Regions from separate parts of the Thiomonas sp. DCM-2 genome, predicted to be linked through region 3. Evidence: predicted binding sites of a transcription regulator. Region 3 holds the regulator's gene; each other region holds the start of a gene.
What was found. Region 3 encodes LexA, which represses DNA repair genes until DNA is damaged. Its sites were predicted from a motif close to ACTGTATNNNNATACAGT; they were not measured.
Positions count from the first base shown of each region.

Region 1: the regulator LexA is predicted to act here: its motif matches at 1,838-1,855, upstream of AC1ZQA_RS03705 (Y-family DNA polymerase).
Region 2: the regulator LexA is predicted to act here: its motif matches at 2,621-2,638, upstream of recA (recombinase RecA).

Region 1 covers NZ_CM165962.1:753,280-757,785, forward strand. The annotation lists gene AC1ZQA_RS03695 (methylated-DNA--[protein]-cysteine S-methyltransferase) at 397-867, shown strand; gene AC1ZQA_RS03700 (DMT family transporter) at 907-1,779, shown strand; gene AC1ZQA_RS03705 (Y-family DNA polymerase) at 1,887-3,134, shown strand; gene AC1ZQA_RS03710 (cation:proton antiporter domain-containing protein) at 3,269-4,506, opposite strand, start outside.
Region 2 covers NZ_CM165962.1:2,580,754-2,585,259, reverse strand. The annotation lists gene AC1ZQA_RS12515 (OmpW/AlkL family protein) at 1-587, shown strand, start outside; gene ltrA (group II intron reverse transcriptase/maturase) at 1,135-2,532, shown strand; gene recA (recombinase RecA) at 2,685-3,749, shown strand; gene recX (recombination regulator RecX) at 3,793-4,275, shown strand; gene AC1ZQA_RS12495 (DUF2889 domain-containing protein) at 4,337-4,506, shown strand, end outside.
Region 3 covers NZ_CM165962.1:1,648,116-1,652,621, reverse strand. The annotation lists gene ompR (osmolarity response regulator transcription factor OmpR) at 1-189, shown strand, start outside; gene AC1ZQA_RS07955 (ATP-binding protein) at 158-1,597, shown strand; gene AC1ZQA_RS07950 (asparaginase) at 1,589-2,539, opposite strand; gene lexA (transcriptional repressor LexA) at 2,701-3,390, shown strand; gene AC1ZQA_RS07940 (DedA family protein) at 3,398-4,042, opposite strand; gene mutL (DNA mismatch repair endonuclease MutL) at 4,284-4,506, shown strand, end outside.

The DNA.
Region 1 (4,506 bases), 890 kb from region 3:
TGACGCCGCCATAGCCCGTCTGCCGCAGGCGCAGCGGTGTTGCGCGCCTGCGGCCTGACCAGCGCCCGCGCCCTCAGCCTGCACGCGCTGGCCTGTGCCGTGGCCAGCGAACGCGTGGCGCTGCAGCCGCTCGCCCCGCTCGAGCCCACGCTCGCGGCGTTGCAGGCCTTGCCCGGCATCGGCGAATGGACCGCGCAGATGATTGCGCTGCGCGGTCTGGGCTGGCCGAATGCCTTTCCCGCCGGCGATCTGGTGCTGCGCAAACAAACTCGGACTGACCCGTCCGGCCGATGTGCTGGCCCATGCCGCGCGCTGGGCGCCGTGGCGGGGCTATGCTGCGGTGCATCTGTGGCGCCGCGCGACGGAAGGAGAACGATCGTGAAGAACGTCTTGATCATGGACAGCCCGCTGGGGGCGCTGCAACTCACCGCAGAAGGCGATGCGCTGGTCGCGCTGCGCTTCCTCGACGCGGCGACGTCGCCAACGGCAATCGCCGCCGCCACGCCTTTGCTGCGGCGAGCGCAGGCGCAACTGCAGGCCTATTTCCGCGGCGATGCCGTCGCCTTCGATCTGCCCTTGCGGCCCCAGGGCACGCCGTTTCAGCGGGCGGTCTGGCAGGCGCTGCAGACCGTGCCTGCCGGGCAGACGATCAGCTATGCGACCCTGGCGCGGCGCCTCGGGCTGCCCAGCACCCATGCCCGCGCGGTGGGCGCGGCGGTGGGTCGCAATCCGCTGCTCATCGTCGTGCCCTGCCACCGCATCGTCGGCCACGACGGCGCGCTGACCGGTTACGCTGCCGGCCTGCCGCGCAAGCAGGCGCTGCTCGATCTCGAACGCGCCGCTCCCATCACCACGTCCCGCCGCTGAGCGCTTTGGCCCGCGTGGCTAAGCCGTCGTGTCCCGTCCATGCCTTTCCTCGAACTGTTTGTGCTCGCCGCCATCTGGGGCGCGTCTTTTCTGTTCCTGCGCATCGCCGTACCCGAATTCGGACCGGTGCCGCTCATCGCGCTGCGCGTGGGCATTGCCTCGCTGGTGCTGCTGCCGGTGCTGCGCACGGGCGCGGCGCGCGCCCAGTTCCGCAGCAAGTTGTGGCCGCTGCTGGTTGTGGGCGTGACCAACTCCGCGTTGCCGTTCACCTTGTTCGCGGCGGGCGCGCTGCATCTGGGCGCGGGCTTCGAGGCCATTCTCAATGCCACCACCCCGCTGTGGGCGGCCGTGCTGGGGGCGACGGTGTTCGGGGCGCCGATCGGTCGTGCGCAGATCGTGGGTCTGGGGGTCGGCCTGTTGGGAGTGGTCGTTCTGGTCAGCGATCAGCCTGGGTTGTCGCAGGGTGCGGCGCACTGGGCGGTTGCTGCGGTGCTGCTGGCGCCGATGTCCTATGGCTATGCCGTGCATTACACCCGCCGCCATCTGGTCGGGGTCGATCCGGCGCTCACCGCTTTCGGCAGTCAGCTCACGGCTGCGGCGCTGCTGGCTCTGCCCGCCGCGTTCACCTGGCCCGCGCATGCGGTGCGGGGCGAGGTCTGGGCCGCCGTGGTGGCGCTTGGCGTGCTGTGCACCGGGCTGGCCTATGTGCTGTATTTCCGCCTGGTGGCGCAGGTCGGCGCGGCCTACGCCGCTTCGGTCACCTTCCTGATTCCGGCCTTCGGCATGTTGTGGGGCGCGCTGTTTCTGCACGAGCCCGTGACCAACGCCATGCTGGCGGGCGGCGCAATCATCCTGGTGGGCACCGCGCTGGCGAGCGGCCAGTGGAAGCGGCTGGTGGGCCTGCGGATGTAGACACCCACTTGGCAGGGAGATGCCGATCCGCATTGCGCCTCGGGCACGGCTGTGAAATACTGAACATAAAAACAGTATTCGAGCGTGCCCCCTCGGCACGATGTGTCATGCCACTGCGTTGCCTGCTGGTCGATTTCAACTCTTACTTCGCCTCGGTGGAGCAGCAGCTTTGCCCCGAGCTGCGCGGGCGCCCGGTGGGCGTGGTGCCCATGCTGGCCGACACCACCTGCTGCATCGCTGCGAGCTACGAGGCCAAGGCCTTCGGCGTGAAGACCGGCACGCAGGTGGCGCAGGCGCGCAAGCTGTGTCCGGGCATCGTGTTCGTCGTGGCGCGGCATGCCGAGTATGTGCAGATCCACCATCGCGCGGTGGCCGTGGTGGACACCATCGCGCCGGTGGAACAGGTGCTGTCCATCGACGAAATGGCCTGCAGCCTGCCGATGGGCTGGACCAGCCGCGAGCGCGCAACCACCCTGGCGCTGCGGCTGAAGGCCGCGCTGCGCGAGGCGCTGGGCGAGTGCATGCGGGTGTCGGTGGGCATCGCGCCCAATGTGTTTCTGGCCAAGCAGGCGTCGAACCTGCAGAAGCCCGACGGCCTGGTGGTGCTCGATGCAGGCGATCTGCCCGGCCCGCTGCTGCGCATGCAGCTCACCGATCTCACCGGCATCAATGTGCGCATGCTCGCGCGGCTGCAGGCCCACGGCATCCACACCGTCGAGCAGCTCTGGCGTGCGCGGCGCGAGCAACTGCGCGTGGTGTGGGGCGGCATGGCGGGCGAGGCGTTTTTCGACCGGCTGCACGGGCTGGCAACCGGCGTGTCCGCCGCCACGCCGCGGCGCTCGCTCGGGCATTCGCATGTGCTGCCGCCCGAGATGCGCAGCGTCGAAGGGGCCCTGGCCGTGCTCGACCGCCTCACGCAAAAGGCGGCAATGCGCCTGCGCCGCGAGCAGTTGCTGGCTGGCGCGATGACCGTGATGCTCAAGCTCACCCGTTGGCACGGCGAGCGCCTGCGGCCCGAGCGCGGCGCGCGCTTTTCCCCCACTGCAGACACCCGCACGCTGCTGCACACCCTGCGCGACCTGTGGCCCGGCATGGTGCCGCCGGGCTGGGCGCCGATGAAAGTGGCCATGTTGCTGCACGACCTGCGCCAGCCCGGGCAGACCAGCGCCAGCCTTTTCGCGGGCGATGCGCCGGGCACCGATGCGCAGCAGACCGCGCTGTGGAGCGCGGTCGACGCCCTCAACGTGCGCTTCGGGCGCCACACCATCTACTGCGGCAGCGGCCACCAGGGCCGCGACGAGGCGCCGATGCGCATCGCGTTCAACCACATCCCCGATCTGGAGACGGAGGGGTGAAGGGGCCGATCGCCAAGGGCCGTCAGCGCCTGTCATCGCCTGCGATGGGTTCTGTCGGCGCGGCCGCCGGGCCTGCGCTGCGGTCTGGCTCCTCCCTCGAAGCGCGGATCGCCCCTCAACCGGACGACCAGCGGTCATGGCGCTGCGCCCTGCACGGTCTTGGATGCCTCGCCGCCCTCCGCTGCGGTGGCGCGTTGCAGTTGGGTGTCGCCCTGGAGGATGTCTTCCAGTTCGGCACGGGCGTCTTTCGACAGGGCGATGAGCGCGGCCTGGTCGTGGAACACCGCCTGCTGGCGGTCGAGGGTGCGCAGGTCGTGGGCGGTGAACAGTCTGGCCAGGCGCTCCACGTCCAGGTCGGGCTTGGCCACCTGCAGCGCCTGCTTGCCCATTTCCACGCTGGACAGCCAGGTTTCGCGCAGCACCTGCTTCACGCCCAGTTCGCGCAGGCGCATGAGGTGGGTGCGGTTGCGTGCCCGCGCCAGCAGCGGCACGTCGGGGAAATGGGTGCGCAGCAGTTCGGCGATCTTCAGGCTGTCTTCGACATCATCGACGGCGAGGACGAACAGTCGGGCGTCCTGCACATGGGCGGCGCGCAGCAGCGTCAGGCGGGTGGCGTCCCCGTAGTAGATCTTGTTGCCGAACTGGCGCACGAAATCCACCTGCTCGGCGCTGGCATCCAGCGCGGTGAAGGCCACGCCGGCCGCGTTGAGCATGCGCCCGACGACCTGCCCGACACGGCCATAGCCGGCGATGATGACCGGCTGGCCTGGCTCGTCGATGGGGCTGAACGGTGCCGCCTGTCGCTTGCGTGCCCACGGCTGGATCACCCGGTCGTTGAGCATGAGCAGAAACGGCGCCAGGGCCATGGAGACGGCCACCGCCACGGTCAGCAGCGCGGCGGTGGGGGCGTCGAGCAGGCCACCACTGCGCGCGCTGGCAAACAGCACGAAGGCGAACTCGCCGCCGCAGGCCAGCACGATGGCCAGCGGACGGCTGACCGCATCGTCGCCGCCGATGAGCCGCCGCCCCGCGTAGAGCGTGAGCGCCTTGAGCAGCAGAATGCCTGCTCCGAGGCCAAGCACCTGCAGCGGCTGGGCGCTCACCAGCGGCAGCGCAATGCCCATGCCCACCGCGATGAAAAACAGGCCGAGCAGCAGGCTCTCGAACGGCTCGATGGCGGCCTCCAGCTCATGGCGGAATTCCGAGTCGGCCAGCAGCACCCCCGCGAGAAACGCGCCCAGCGAGGCCGACAGCCCCACGCTGTTGAGCCCCACGCCGATGCCCACGGCGCCCAGCAGCGCGGCGGCGGCGAACAGTTCACGGTTGCCGCCGCCGAACCGCGCCACATAGCGGAACATGGTGGCCAGCACCG
Region 2 (4,506 bases), 930 kb from region 3:
ATTCCAGCATGCCCAACCTGAGCGGCTACAACACCCCGCCCAACCTCAACCTTGCGGTGGGCAATGCCACCACCCTGGGCTTGGGCTATGTGCGCAATCTGCCCGGGCCGTGGAGTTTCGAACTGGCGCTGGGCTACCCGCCGCGGGTGCGCACCTATGCCGAGGGCAGTGGCTGGCAAAGTGTCGCCCGCGCCGGGGTCACCGACGTCGATGTGTATTCGCCCACCGCGTTCATCAACTACCACATCCGCGGCAAGGAAGCGACCTGGGATCCCTTCGTCGGTCTGGGGCTGAACTACACTTGGTTCCGCAATAACACGGCTCTGCAGCCTCTCAAGGGAGCTCTCCGAACTCCGGAAGTCGACATCCACCTGTCGAGCGACTGGGCGTTAGCGGCGCATGTGGGCATGATCTATCGCTTCAACTCGCGCTGGTCGCTGGTCGGCACCATCGCCTACGCCGATGTGCGCAGCGACCTCACCTCCACCTCGTACACGCCTGACCGGTCGATCATCACCAGCCAGGCCAAGACCACGATCAAGTTCAATCCAGTGATCTATACCCTGGCAGTCGGCTATAGTTTTTAAGCAGGACTGCTGCCAGAACGAGGGAGCCACGGCTCCCTCTTTTTCTTGGTGCGCCCGGCAGGGCGCACTCACTTGGAGGTGAAAGTCCTCTACTCGCCCGGCAAGGGGAAGAGTTAGCCGAACGGCAAGGGTGTTCTGGGCGACTGGAAATCTGGAGGAAGCCGAAGGCAAAGCGCTGGCCTGACTACAGGGGCGCGGATACGAGGCGGCACGGCGGGGTGAGCAGGCCAATATCTGTAAAGCCCGAAACTTGCACGGAACGCCGTGACGTAGATCCGACAGGCATAAGCGTGACAAGCCGAAGGCGAAGGACGCCCGAAGGGCGGTCCCGCGCAGCGGGATGCCGTCACGAGCGAAGCGAGGCGGCACAAGGTGGGTGCGTCATACCCGGGGAGATCTGCACAGGTGCCGAGGGCGACCTTTGTGCTACCGCCATCGTGAGGTGGCGGGAGGCCTGTGCAGAAGTCAGCAGAGGCCATAGTAGGCGCAAGCCGAAGGGCCGAACATGGAAGACCGCGAATAGGCGGCGGGAACACATGGGCAGTCAATGAAGGCAGAAGACTCACAGCAAGTGAATGCCGGCGAAGCACAACCGGGGCGGAACTCCGAGGGGGCCTTGCACGGTGCCGAGGCTGACGTGACGACCCGCAGGCGGACGAAAGCGGAGTGGGCGCGGGCAAGCGGGCTGATGGAAGCCGTGGTCGAACGCGGCAACCTGATGCTCGCCTATGATCGGGTGCTCAAGAACAAAGGGGCGGCCGGTGTCGATGGCATCGGCGGCAATGAGTTCAAAGCACACCTCAAGCAACACTGGCCGACGATCAAGGCCAAGCTTCTGGCGGGGGAATACGTGCCCTCACCAGTGCGCCGGGTGGACATCCCCAAGCCGCAAGGCGGGGTCAGGACACTCGGCATACCGACGCTGACGGATCGGCTGATCCAGCAAGCGTTGCATCAAGTCCTCTCGCCGATCTTCGAGGCGGACTTCCCGGCGCACAGCGACGGCTTCCGAGCGGGGAAGAACGCCCATCAGGCGGTCAAGGCAGCGCAGCAATACGTGGCCGCAGGCCGCCGGGTCGTGGTCGACATCGACCTGGAGAAATTCTTCGACCGGGTCCATCACGACCTGCTGATGCAGAAACTCTCGACGAAGATCAGTGATGGTCGGGTACTGCGCCTCATCCGCCGGTATCTCGAAGCGGGCATGATGGCACAGGGGATCGTCTCCCCGCGGACGGAAGGCACGCCGCAAGGCGGGCCCTTGAGTCCGCTGCTATCCAACATCCTGCTGACGGAACTGGACCAGGAACTGGAACGCCGGGGCCATGCCTTCTGCCGCTATGCAGACGACTGCAACATCTACGTCAAAAGCAAGGCGGCGGGGGAGCGGGTCATGGCGAGCATCACCCGGTTTCTGGCGGACACGCTCAAGCTCAAGGTCCATGTGGCCAAGAGCGCGGTGGCCGAACCGTGGAAGAGGCAGTTTCTGGGCTACAGCCTGACGTGGCACAAAGCCCCGAAGCTGCGGATCGCGCCGACCAGCCTGAGCCGGCTGGACGACAAAATCCGCGCAGTACTCAAAGGCGCGCGGGGGCGCAACCTGACGACGGTCATCCACGAACTCAACCCGATCCTGCGCGGCTGGGCGGCGTATTTCAAGCTGACCGAAACCAAGCGGGCGCTGGAAGAGCGGGATGGCTGGATCAGGCGCAAGCTGCGCTGCATCCTGTGGCGGCAGTGGAAACGCCCCTACACACGCGCCAGGAACTTGATGAAGGCGGGGCTAACGGAAGAGCGGGCATTTCGCTCGGCGTTCAACCAACGTGGGCCGTGGTGGAACGGTGGCGCAAGCCACATGAACCAGGCGTTCCCGAAGGCTTTCTTTGATCGATTGGGTCTGGTGTCGCTGCTCGACACGACGCGACGACTCCAGTGTGTTCAATGAACCGCCGGATGCGGAACCGCACGTCCGGTGGTGTGAGAGGGCGACGGGGGTGACCCCGTCCCCTACTCGATCCGAATCAAAAACGCGGTCTGTCTTTATATACAGCTGTGCTACATTGCACAGCAGTGTCATTCAGACTTGAGGACCATGCCATGGAACAGGGGAAAACCGCAGTGAATCCAGAAAAAGCCAAGGCGCTCGCCGCCGCGCTGTCGCAGATCGAAAAGCAGTTCGGCAAGGGCACCATCATGCGCATGGACGACGCCGAGGCGCAGCGCGACATCCAGGTGGTCTCCACAGGTTCGCTCGGTCTGGATATTGCGCTGGGCGTTGGCGGTCTGCCACGCGGCCGGGTGGTCGAGATCTACGGTCCGGAATCGTCGGGCAAGACCACACTCACCCTGCAGGTCATCGCGGAAATGCAGAAGCTCGGCGGCACCTGCGCCTTCATCGACGCCGAACACGCGCTGGACGTGCAGTATGCCGCCAAGCTGGGCGTCAACCTGCCCGATCTGCTGATTTCGCAGCCCGATACCGGCGAGCAGGCGCTGGAAATCGTCGATGCGCTGGTGCGCTCGGGCTCGGTGGACATGATCGTGGTCGACTCGGTTGCCGCGCTCACGCCCAAGGCCGAGATCGAGGGCGAGATGGGCGACTCGCTGCCGGGCTTGCAGGCGCGGTTGATGAGCCAGGCGCTGCGCAAGCTCACCGCCAACATCAAGCGCACCAACTGTCTGGTCATTTTCATCAACCAGATCCGCATGAAGATTGGCGTGATGTTCGGCAACCCCGAAACCACGACCGGCGGCAATGCGCTCAAGTTCTATTCCTCGGTGCGGCTGGATATCCGCCGCGTCGGCTCGATCAAAAAGGGCGAGGAGGTCATCGGTTCGGAAACCCGCGTCAAGGTCGTGAAGAACAAGGTGGCGCCGCCGTTCAAGCAGGCGGAATTCGACATCCTGTATGGCGAAGGGGTTTCGCGTGAAGGCGAGATCGTCGACCTGGGCGTGCTGGCCAAACTGGTCGAAAAATCGGGTTCCTGGTATGCCTACAACGGCGAGAAAATCGGCCAGGGCAAGGACAACGCCCGCGAGTTCCTCAAGGCCAATCCCGATATCGCCCGCGAAATCGAAAACAAGATCCGCGCCAACCTCGGTGTGCCCGAGGCCAATGAGGCCATGGCCGCCGTGCACGCCGCGGAAGACGAGCAGGAGTAAGGACCTTTTGGGGAGGTTCGCACGGCCTTGTTCCATGCCGTCCATGCAGCGTCCCCAACCTTCCCTGCGTGCGCGTGCCGTGCGTTATCTGGCGCAGCGCGAGCACAGCCGCCTTGAGCTGCAGCGCAAGCTGTCGCGCCACTGCGACGAGCCGCACGTGATCGATGCCCTGCTCGACGATCTGGAGCGCGCCAATCTGCTCAGCGGCGAGCGTTTTGCCCAGTCCCTGATGCATCGGCGCCAGCAGCGCTATGGCAATTTGCGCATTGCGCAGGAGCTTGGTACCCACGGACTGGCGGCCGAAGTCACGGCAGCGTCGCTGCAGGCTTTGAAAGCGAGCGAACTGGCGCGTGCGCAGGCCGTTTGGGCGCGCAAATTCCAGGCTCTTCCTCAGGACGCGGCCGAGCGGGCCAGACAGGCGCGCTTTCTCACACAGCGCGGATTCAGCAGCGAGACGGTGCGCGCCGTACTGCGCGGTGCTGGTGCGGATGAAGACGGTACAGGTGAGGCCTCTGCGCCGAACTGACTTGCTGCGGCGCAGCAGGCTGTTAAACTGAATCTTGCGCTTCATCAAAAAACAAATTCCCATGCGCAACACCCCAGCCGACTCCACTGCGCCCGTCCGTCGACTTGTCCATCGCCGCAGCATCAGCGTCGAGTGCTATGCACGCGAAGATGGTCTGTGGGATTTGCAGGCCGAGTTGCGGGATGTGAAAACCCGCGACATCACCCTGTCCGAGCGCAACCGGCCTGCTGG
Region 3 (4,506 bases):
CAGCCGCTGTCGCGCGACCGTCTGGCCGAACTGGCCCGCGGCCGCGACTACGAGGCATTCGACCGCAGTCTGGACGTCGCCATTTCGCGACTGCGCAAGATCATCGAGACCGACGCGGCGCATCCGCGCTACATCCAGACCGTCTGGGGCGTGGGCTATGTCTTCGTCCCCGACAACGCCGAAGGCTGACACGCAGGACGGTTGCGCGGCGCCTCCCGCTCCAGCATCGGGTGTTGGTGTGCTCACCCGGCTGAAACGCTGGATCGGCGGCCTGTTCGGTCGCCTGTATTGGCGCACTTTCCTGCTCATCGTGCTGCTGGTCAGTGCCAGTCTGGCGACCTGGTTCCAGAGCTTTCGCCTGCTTGAGCTCGGGCCGCAGGTCACGCAGACCGCGCGCCAGATCACCAGTCTGATCGACCTCACCCGACTGGCGCTGATTCACTCCGCGCCGCAGTACCGCGTCTCCCTGCTGGAGGATCTGGCGAAAAAGGAGGGCATCTACATCTATCCGCGCAATGCCGCCGATCAGTGGATGCCGATGAACCATACCGACTTCACCAGGCGGCTCGAAACGGCCGTCGATTCGCGCCTGAACGAGCAACTCGACTTTGCCGATGTGGTCAACGACCGCCCAGGCCTGTGGATCGGTTTTCAGATCCAGGGCGACCCGTACTGGCTGCTGCTCGACCGTTCCCGCATCGACCCCTCGCTCAGCGAAACCTGGGCAAGCTGGGGCGTGATCGCTACCCTGCTGGCGCTCATTGGCGCTGCGGTGATCGCCAGCTTTGTCAACAAGCCACTGCGCGACCTTCGTCTCGCAACGGCGCGTGTGGGCGCCGGCAACTACTCGCAGATGCTGGACGAGCAATCCGGCATGCGCGAAATCCGCGAGGTCAACCGCGGCTTCAACCGCATGGCACGCAGCCTGCAGGAGGTGGAAGAGGAACGCGCACTGATGCTGGCCGGCATCTCGCATGACATCCGCACCCCGCTGGCGCGGCTGCGGCTCGAGGCCGAGCTCAGTGTGCCGGATGAGCAGTCGCGCGAGAACATCATCGACGACATCGAGCAGGCCGACCGCATCATCAGCAAGTTTCTCGAATACGCGCGCAGCATCACACCAAAGCTGGAGACGGTGGATCTCAACGCCCTGATCGACTTCGTCCGCGACCGCTACCAGAAAGATGAAACCGTGGTGCTGCATCTGCACACGCCGACAGTGCCTCTCGTGCAGGCCAACACACTGGAACTGCAGCGTGTCGTGGTCAACCTGGTGGAAAACGCCAAGCGCTACGCCCTGACCCCCGGTGAAGTGCATACCGATCTCGACATCAGCCTTCAGCCAGGCATTGATACGGTGCAGCTCACCGTACGCGACCACGGTCCCGGCGTTCCACAGGAACAGCTCGCTCAGCTCACGCGGCCCTTTTTCCGCGGGGATGCTGCGCGCACGTCCGCCAAGGGGACGGGACTCGGCTTGTCGATCGTGGACAAGACCATCGCTGCGATGGGCGGGCGGCTGGAACTCAGCCACGCCGAGGGCGGCGGGCTGCAGGTGCGCATCTGGCTGCCGCAGAAACCACAACATTCACCGTGAGTTGGCCAGCTCCACAAGCATGCGGACGCGCAGCTTCACCGCGTTGAGTCCGTCCTCGGCTCCGCCACGCAGCGGGCCGACACGCGACGCAATCGCCACGCGGACTCCTTGCTCTTCCGCCCATTGCAAGGCCTCCTGCAAGCGTTGATGCACGGTGCCGCCCCCCGTCCCCGCGACCACCAGTCCGCTCAGCGCGGGCTGCAGTGCGGAGTTCGCAACCAGACAACGCACCAGGGCACCGTCCGCACTGGCGTGACTGAGCACGATCTCGACCCGCGGCCAGGCATCGGCGGGCGGAATGGCAAAGGGTGCTCCCGGCTCGGTGTCAGGCCGACGCCAAAGCCGCAGGCTATCGCCATCGACCTCGCCCAACGGACCGCGCTCTCCTGATGTGAACGCATCCATCCGGTGCGTGCTGACCTTGGTGACATCGCGCGCGGCGTGAACCCGGCCATGCAGCACACACACCACACCGAGTCCGAGTGCCTGCGGCTGCACCGCAACCCGAACCGCGTCGAGCAGATTCTGCGGGCCGTCGGCGTCCAATGCGGTGGCCGGGCGCATGGCGGCAGTCAGCACGACCGGCTTGTGACTGCGCTGCACGAGCTGCAGAAAGTAGGCGGTCTCCTCCAGGGTGTCGGTCCCGTGGGTGATCACGCAGGCCGCGATCTCCGGCTGGGCCAGCCAGTGCGCCACCCGCTCGGCCAGGCGCGTCCAGACCGCGACCTCCATATCCTTGCTGTCCAGATTGGCGACCTGCTCGGCATGAATCTGCGCCAGCCGGGACAGGGACGGGATGCCCTCCAGCAAGGCGTCCACGCGCAACACCCCGGCTGTGTAGCCCGGCAGGGTGGGGTCGCCGGTTGCCGTTCCTGCAATCGTGCCGCCGGTGCCAAGCACCACGATCCGGGGGCGTGTGCCAGGTCCTGATGGGTTGTGCATCTCGAAATTCCTTTGCATTGTGGCTGTTATGAATTACAGTGCTGTGCAAATAACCAAGCTGATCAATCGCTCAGTGTGTCAGCAGCCTGCAGGGCTTGCGTCGTTTGTGCGCGTTGGTTTCATTGTGCATTTGCCGGGAGCCCCATCTCATGCGCCGACTCATTTCAAAACTGACCCCCCGCCAGCAGGAAATCCTCGACCTGATCAACGCGTCTGTGCGTGAACTGGGTTATCCACCCACGCGCGCCGAGATTGCGGCACGTCTCGGGTTTCGGTCCGCCAATGCTGCAGAAGATCATTTGCAGGCCCTGGCACGCAAAGGCGTGATCGAGCTCACTCCCGGCGCGTCGCGCGGCATCCGCATCACGGAACCGCACCGCGAGCGTGCGGGCCACGATCGTGCGGGTCAGCCAGCGCGCGCTCAGGGGATGTCGGGATTGCAACTCGCCTTGCCGGGCGCAGAGCAACTCTGTTTGCCGCTCGTCGGTCGGGTGGCAGCCGGCCATCCCATCCTGGCGCAGGAGCACATCGAGCAGACGCTCACGGTCGATCCGGCGGCGTTCTCGGTCCGCCCGGACTATCTGCTCAAGGTACGTGGCATGAGCATGCGCGACGTGGGCATCCTCGATGGCGATCTGCTGGCGGTCAAGAGCAGCAGCACAGCGCAGAACGGCCAGATCGTGGTGGCGCGCATCGGTGACGAAGTCACTGTCAAGCGACTGCGTACCCTGGCCGACCACATCGAACTGCTGCCGGCCAACCCGGAGTTCGAACCCATTCGAGTCTCCGCCGATCAGCCCTTCGCCATCGAGGGACTGGCTGTGGGATTGCTGCGCGGTGCGCTCAATTGACCGCTGATCATACCGCAGGCGTCTGCTGCCGCGACTTCCACCAGCCCCACACTGCAGGCAGCAGGGACAGCACGATGATGCCGACGGTCATCATGCCCAGATTGTGTTTGATCCATGGAATATTGCCGAACAGATAGCCCGCCATCACCAGCAGCCCGACCCACAGGGTTGCTCCCAGCATGTTGTAGGCGAGAAACTTGGCATACGACATCTCCGCAACCCCGGCGACAAACGGCGCAAACGTGCGAATGAAGGGCATGAAGCGCGCAGCAACGATGGTGATGCCGCCATACTTTTCATAGAACGCATGCGCCTTGTCGAAGGCTCGGCGGTTGAACCAGCGCGAATCCTGCCAGGAAAACACCTTGTGCCCGATCGCCTTGCCGATCTGGTAATTGAGGCTATCCCCAAGCACAGCTCCGAGCCACAGCACCGCCATGACCCCAGGCAAGCTGAGCGCGCCCGTGGCGGCAAAGGCCCCCACGACAAACAGCATGGAGTCGCCCGGCAGGAACGGCATGATCACCAGACCGGTTTCGATAAACACGATGCCGAACAACAGGCCATACACCCAGGGCCCGTACGACGAGATGAACTGTGCCAGATGCACGTCGAAGTGCAGGATGAGATCGATGAGCGAGTGAAGGTCCATGCGGCGAGTGCGAGGGGGCGAAATGGGCGACCAGGGTAGTCAGCAAAGGCAGAGAGACCGACCCGGAGGATGACCAGGCGGACTGCACCAGTTGCATGCTGCCGCCGGAAACTGAGCAGTGGCTGAGCAAGCCCGATTCTGGCCGCTGGGAGACGCGCTGAAAACAGCCTGAAAAGTATACTGAGCCCAGTTGTCCATTCGTCTGCGTGCGCCGGGTGACTGACCGCGCGCTCCTCCTGCCTTGCCGCAACCCCAACGTCCGATTCGTCCATTGCCGGACGTGCTCATCAGCCAGATTGCCGCCGGCGAGGTCATCGAGCGCCCGGCCTCTGCGCTGCGCGAACTGCTCGACAACGCCATCGACTCCGGAGCCAGCGCCATCACCGTGCGGCTGGAGCAAGGCGGCCTGGGCAGCATCCAGGTGGAGGATGATGGCTGCGGCATTCCTCCTGACGAGCTGCCGC